Linked DNA regions of Streptomyces ficellus. The protein of the gene in region 2 interacts with the protein of the main gene of each other region in a pairwise test. Links are inferred from orthologs where the notes say so. Each region holds a gene or a part of one and is shown on either strand. Other genes may lie near its edges.

What was found.
Region 1: the proteins of ung (region 2) and ndk interact in binary tests that used the Escherichia coli proteins (3 or more experiments, as listed by UniProt). The link is inferred for Streptomyces ficellus from one-to-one orthologs.

Annotation. Positions count from the first base shown.
Region 1 is NZ_CP034279.1:4,919,358-4,922,558, reverse strand. What follows is about bases 313-3,201. They hold ndk (nucleoside-diphosphate kinase), read right to left. Parts: upstream 2,020-3,201; coding sequence 1,606-2,019; downstream 313-1,605. Other genes in these bases: folC (bifunctional tetrahydrofolate synthase/dihydrofolate synthase), read right to left, coding at 2,502-3,201; EIZ62_RS21995 (DUF4233 domain-containing protein), read right to left, coding at 2,158-2,493; EIZ62_RS22005 (rod shape-determining protein), read right to left, coding at 324-1,343. Also shown: rod shape-determining protein MreC, read right to left, coding at 1-193. UniProt on the Escherichia coli protein: Major role in the synthesis of nucleoside triphosphates other than ATP. The ATP gamma phosphate is transferred to the NDP beta phosphate via a ping-pong mechanism, using a phosphorylated active-site intermediate.
Region 2 is NZ_CP034279.1:6,300,318-6,303,455, forward strand. What follows is about bases 17-2,842. They hold ung (uracil-DNA glycosylase), read left to right. Parts: upstream 17-1,000; coding sequence 1,001-1,684; downstream 1,685-2,842. Other genes in these bases: EIZ62_RS28270 (ABC transporter substrate-binding protein), read left to right, coding at 17-849; EIZ62_RS28280 (hypothetical protein), read left to right, coding at 1,921-2,316. Outside these bases: more of EIZ62_RS28270, read left to right, coding at 1-16. UniProt on the Escherichia coli protein: Excises uracil residues from the DNA which can arise as a result of misincorporation of dUMP residues by DNA polymerase or due to deamination of cytosine.

The DNA.
Region 1 (3,201 bases), 1.4 Mb from region 2 along the record:
CCGCGATGGCGTTGCCCACCGGATTGACGGCGGACGCGACGCTGTCCTCGACCGGGCCGAAGACCGTGGCGGCCGCCCGTCGGGCGCCGTCGACGGGTGACTCCTCACCGCCGCGGATGTCCACCGTGATCAGCGCGAACGCGATGGCGACCAGCAGCACCAGGAGCAGCCGGCTCTCTCGTGTGTCCCTCACGTGGGGCGGCCGTGCCTTCCTCGTAGGAATCTCGTAGGAAATGTTGTGCCGTTATATCAACCGGAGCAACCGGATCAACGATCAGCCGTACGGGTCCGGCAGCACCCGTACGGCTGACCTGTGGGTCACGCTATCTGCGCGGCTGGGCGTCCAGCACCTGCTGGAGCGCCTCGAACTCCTCGACGCACTTGCCGGAGCCGAGCGCCACCGAGTCCAGCGGGTCCTCGGCGATGTGGATCGGCATGCCGGTCTCCCGGCGCAGCCGCTCATCGAGGCCGCGCAGCAGGGCGCCGCCGCCGGTGAGGACGATGCCCCGGTCCATGACGTCGCCGGACAGCTCCGGCGGGCACTTGTCGAGGGTCGTCTTGACGGCGTCGACGATGGCGTTGACCGGCTCCTCGATCGCCTTGCGGACCTCGGCGGCCGAGATGACGACCGTCTTGGGGAGCCCGGAGACGAGGTCCCGGCCGCGGATCTCGGTGTGCTCGTCGCTGTCCAGGTCGTACGCCGAACCGATGGTGATCTTGATCTGTTCGGCGGTCCGCTCGCCCAGGAGGAGGCTGTACTCCTTCTTGACGTGCTGGATGATCGCGTTGTCCAGCTCGTCACCGGCCACCCGGATGGACTGCGCCGTGACGATTCCGCCGAGGGAGATGACGGCGACCTCGGTGGTGCCGCCACCGATGTCGACGACCATGTTGCCGGTGGCCTCGTGGACCGGGAGGCCGGAGCCGATGGCGGCGGCCATGGGCTCCTCGATGATGTGCACCTGGCGGGCGCCCGCCTGGGTGGACGCCTCGATGACGGCACGGCGCTCGACACCCGTGATGCCGGAGGGCACACAGACGACGACGCGCGGACGGGCCAGGTAACGGCGCTTGTGGATCTTGAGGATGAAGTAGCGGAGCATGCGCTCGGTGATCTCGAAGTCGGCGATCACGCCGTCCTTCAGCGGCCGGACGGCCACGATGTTGCCGGGAGTCCGGCCGATCATCTTCTTCGCTTCTGCGCCGACCGCCAGGATTCCGCCGGTGTTGGTGTTGATCGCGACGACGGACGGCTCGTTGAGGACGATGCCGCGACCCCTCACGTACACCAGCGTGTTGGCGGTCCCGAGGTCGACAGCCATGTCACGGCCGATGAACGACATTGAGTTCCCCTTGTTTCCCATGAGGATGCGTCGGGCCTTCCCAATTAGAGCGTTGACGGCTTCTCAGGTCGGCGAGGTGGGTGTGTGGCGAGGAGATTCACATCGTAGTCCCGCCTGCGCGGACACGGCGCGGTGGCCCACCTCTGTATAGGTGACGATGTGTCGGTGCGATGCGTTCCCGGTCGTGGCGTTCATATGCCGAAGGGCGACCGAAATTCCATCGGTCGCCCCAGGTCATGAGCGCTGTATGGCTGACAGCGGGTCAGGAAATGCCCGGGAAGAAAATCTTCAGTTCCCGAATGGCGGACTCCTCCGAGTCCGACGCGTGGATCAGGTTCTCCCGGACGATGGTGCCGAAATCACCACGGATGGAGCCGGGCGCTGCGGCGATCGGGTCAGTCGGCCCCGCCAGCTGGCGTACGCCCTCGATGACCCGCTCGCCTTCGACCACCAGTGCGACGACCGGCCCGGACGACATGAACGCGACCAGCGGCTCGTAGAACGGCTTGCCCTTGTGCTCGCCGTAGTGCTGCTCCAGCGTGTCCTGGTCCAGGTGGCGCAGCTCGAGGGCGGTGATGGCCCAGCCCGCCTTGCGCTCGATACGACCGATGACCTCGCCGATCAGGCCGCGGCGTACCGTGTCGGGCTTGAGAAGGACGAGCGTGCGCTGGGTCATGGGTGAGGGCTCCTTGCAGGCATACGTGTGCGGTGAGCCGAGGCTACAGGGGCGCCGCCGCGCCGCGGCACGGGGTCCGGTCTTTCCGGCCACCGGGGCGCACGTTCCCGGGTACCGCGCCCGGGTCGGGGCGCGCGGCTACTGCGCCTGGGCCGCCCACTTCGCCTTGGCCACGTCGATCTTCCGGCCGAAGTGGACCGACGCCCACCACAGCCCGGCGAACACCGCGCCCAGGAAGAACATCACCGGCACGACGAAACCGCTCAGGATCAGCACCACCTGGAGCGCCCAGCCGAGCTGCACCCCGCCCGGCCGGGTGATCATGCCGCACAGCAGCACGCTCAGGGCCATGAGCACACCGCACACCGTCCACACGGTGCCCATCGTCAGGCTGTCGTCCTTCATGGCCACCAGACCGGCGAACCCGATCACGAAGAACTCGCCGATCAGCGTGGACGCGCAGAGCGTACGCATCAGAAACCTCAGCCCTTCCCGAGCAGCAGCCGGGCCTCGCCGACCGTGATCACCGAACCCGTCACCAGGACGCCCGCCCCGGCGAACTCGTCCTCTTCCTCCGCCAGGGTGATGGCCGCCTCCAGCGCGTCGGGCAGCCGCGGCTCGACCACCACGCGCTCGTCGCCGAACACCTCGACGGCGATCGCGGCCAGCTCGTCCACGTCCATCGCGCGATGGCTGGAGTTCTGCGTGACGACGACCTCCGCGAAGATCGGCTCGAACGCCTCCAGCAGGCCCCGGACGTCCTTGTCGCCGCTCGTGCCGACGACACCCACCAGCCGGGAGAAGCCGAACGCCTCGCTGATGCCCTCGGCGGCGGCCCGCCCGCCCGCCGGGTTGTGCGCGGCGTCCAGCACCACGGTCGGGCTGCGCCGCACCACCTCCAGGCGGCCCGGCGAGACCACCGAGGCGAACGCGTGCCGGATGCGGTCCACGTCCAGCGTCCGCGCCTCCTGGGCGCCGACGCCGAAGAACGCCTCCACCGCCGCGAGCGCCACCGCCGCGTTGTGCGCCTGGTGCGCGCCGTACAGCGGCAGGAAGATCTCCTCGTACTCACCGCCGAGGCCGCGCAGCGTCAGCAGCTGCCCGCCGACGGCGACCTCCCGCGAGACGACACCGAACTCCATGCCCTCGCGGGCCACCGTCGCGTCGACCTCGACGGCCTTC
Region 2 (3,138 bases):
ATCGACGCCACCTACCGCGGTCTGACCGCGGAGGAGGTCGTCCAGCTCCAGGAGAAGAAGCCCGAGAACGAGGGGCTCCAGCTGGTCGAGTCGACCGGCGCCGACATCCGCTACCTGGTGTTCAACGCCCAGGCGCCGGGCGTGAGCAAGCTCGCCGTCCGCCAGGCGATCGCCCAGGTCGTCGACCGGGACGCGCTGGTCGCCAAGGTCTACCAGGGCACCGCCGAGCCCCTGTACTCGATGGTCCCCAAGGGCATCGCCGGGCACACGACCGCCTTCTACGACCGGTACGGCGACCCGGACGTCGACAAGGCCGAGAAGCTGCTGGACGAGGCCGGTGTCGACGGGCCGGTGGCACTGACCCTCTGGTACACCACGGACCGCTACGGCTCCGGCACCGCGGCCGAGTTCGCGGAGCTCAAGCGGCAGCTCGAAGCGTCGAAACTGTTCCGCGTCACGCTCCAGGGCAAGCCGTGGAACGAGTTCCAGGCGGGCTACCAGAAGGGCGAGTACCCGGCCTTCGGGCGAGGCTGGTTCCCGGACTTCCCGGACCCGGACAACTTCATCGCCCCGTTCGTCGGCAAGGAGAACGTGCTGTCCACGCCGTACGTCCGGCCGGAGATCACCGACCAGTTGCTGCCCAAGTCCCGCAAGGTCAGCGACCGGGGAGCGGTCACGGAGGAGTTCGAGAAGGCGCAGGAGATCCTCGTGGACGACGTCCGGCTGCTGCCCCTGTGGCAGGGCAAGCTCTACATCGCCGCGAGCGAGGAGATCGCCGGCGGCGAGCGTGCGCTGGACCCGCAGACGGTCATGCAGATGTGGGAGCTGCAGCGCAAGACCAGCTGGTAGCGGCGGGGCGGGCGTTGGGGCCCGGTCGGTTCGGGCTCCAGCCTGGTCGGTGTGGCCAGCGGGTGGAAACCGGCCGGTGGGGCCGGTTGTCAGTGGTCACCGGTAAGTTCTGTGAGCAGACAAGGCGATCACCCCACCGGAGGTTGTTCACGTGACCGACACCGACATGCTGCCCGAGTCCTGGCGCGGCGTCCTCGGCGACGAGCTGCAGAAGCCGTACTTCCAGCAGCTCACCGAGTTCGTCGAGGAGGAGCGGGCCAAGGGGCCGGTCTACCCCCCGCGCGAAGAGGTGTTCGCCGCGCTCGACGCCACCCCGTACGACAAGGTCAAGGTCCTCGTCCTCGGCCAGGACCCGTACCACGGGGAGGGGCAGGGACACGGCCTGTGCTTCTCCGTGCGGCCCGGTGTGAAGACGCCGCCGTCGCTGCGCAACATCTACAAGGAGATGCAGGAGGAGCTGGGGCACCCGGTGCCGGACAACGGCTACCTGATGCCGTGGGCCCAGCAGGGTGTCCTGCTCCTCAACGCGGTGCTGACCGTCCGGGCCGGTGAGCCGAACTCCCACAAGGGCAAGGGCTGGGAGAAGTTCACCGACGCTGTGATCCGCGCCGTCGACGCCCGGCCCGACCCGGTCGTCTTCGTGCTGTGGGGCAACTACGCACAGAAGAAGCTGCCGCTGATCGACGAGACGCGCCACGTGGTGGTCAAGGGCGCGCACCCCTCGCCGCTCTCCGCGAAGAAGTTCTTCGGCTCCCGTCCGTTCACCCAGATCGACAAGGCCGTCGCCGACCAGGGGCACGCCCCCATCGACTGGCGCGTCCCGAACCTCGGCTGACCGTCGCCCGCCGGCCCGCGCTCCGGGGCGCGGCGCCGCCCCGGACCGAGCCTGAGCGGGAAAGCCGTCCACTGCGGCTAGCGTCGGAGGACCGGCCCCCGGGCCCTGGCCGGCCCCGGGGCCCGGCCGGCCCGGGCCGGGTCGCCGACGGACGAGTGGAGGCCGCAGTGCGGGAGCAGCAGCAGGACGCGTCGGACGCGCCGGAGGACGCCGTCCTGACCAGGATCGGGCAGACGATGATGCTCCTCCACGGTGGAGACCGGGAAGAGGCGCGCAACCGCTTCGGCGAGCTGTGGGAGCAGCTCGGAGCGGACGGCGACCCGCTCCAGCGCTGCACGCTCGCGCACTGCATGGCCGACGCCCAGGACGACCCCTACGACGAGCTGGCCTGGGACCTCCGGGCGCTGACCGCCGCGGAGGAGGTGGACGGCCACGGGATGGCGCTGCGCGCCCTGTACCCCGCCCTCCACGTCAACCTCGCCGCCGACTACGTCAAGCTGCGGCGCCCCGACGCGGCGCGCACCCACCTCGACCGCGCCCGCGCCACGTCGGGCACCCTGACCGACGACGGCTACGGCAACGGCGTCCGCGCCGCCATCGCCCGCCTGACGGAGCGCCTCGCCGCGGAGTGACCGCGCGGTGCGCGCCTGCGGGGCGTCTGCCCGGGCAAACGGGTGACGCCGCAGGGCCCGCGCCGGGGCGGTGCCGCGCGGCGGGGGCGCGCCTGGCGGGGCGCTCCGGGTGTACGTGCCGGTGGCCCCGGCCAGGTTGCGCCCGGTTGACGGGTGTTGCGGGAACCGCAGCCCTCGGTGGGGCCCAGCGGTGGGCCCCGCGTGGGCCCGGCGGCGCCCTGGACGGCGCGTCGGGCCCGCTCCCGGCTGACGGGCGGGCCGACGGCCTTGCCGGCCGCAGGGGGCCTGGCGGTGCGCACGCGGCTGGGGGTAGCCCGGCGGGACCGGCACGACCGACAGCGTTGCCGCTGACCTGGGCCGGCGGGGCCGAACGCCCCGGATCCAGGGCGTGGTGTGGCCGCCCCGCTTGTCGTTCGCGCGGACGGTTGGCGAGCACGTCGAGCCGCCGTCGCCGGAGACGGCGGTCTGGCCGCGGTGGCCGCAGGACCGGCGCGCGGCTCCCGGCGCCGGGTGCAGGTCCCGGCTGTGGCCGAACGCCCCGACGCGCAGGGTGGCATGGCCGCCCCGCTTGTGCACCGCGCGGGCGCGGACGGTCGGCGAGCGCGTCGAGCCGCCGTCGCCGGAGACGGCGGTCTGCCCGCCGTCGCCGCAGGCCCCCGGCGCAGGTCCGGCGTATCCGCAGGTCCCCCGGCGCAGCTCCCGGCGGTGGCCACACTCCTCAGCGCAGCTCCCCGCGGTGGCCGCAGGCCCGCGGCGCACGCCCCCGCCCGCGTTCCGGCGGTGGCCACGGCGCCCAGTCGTGGCTCAGTGCTCGCCCCGGGA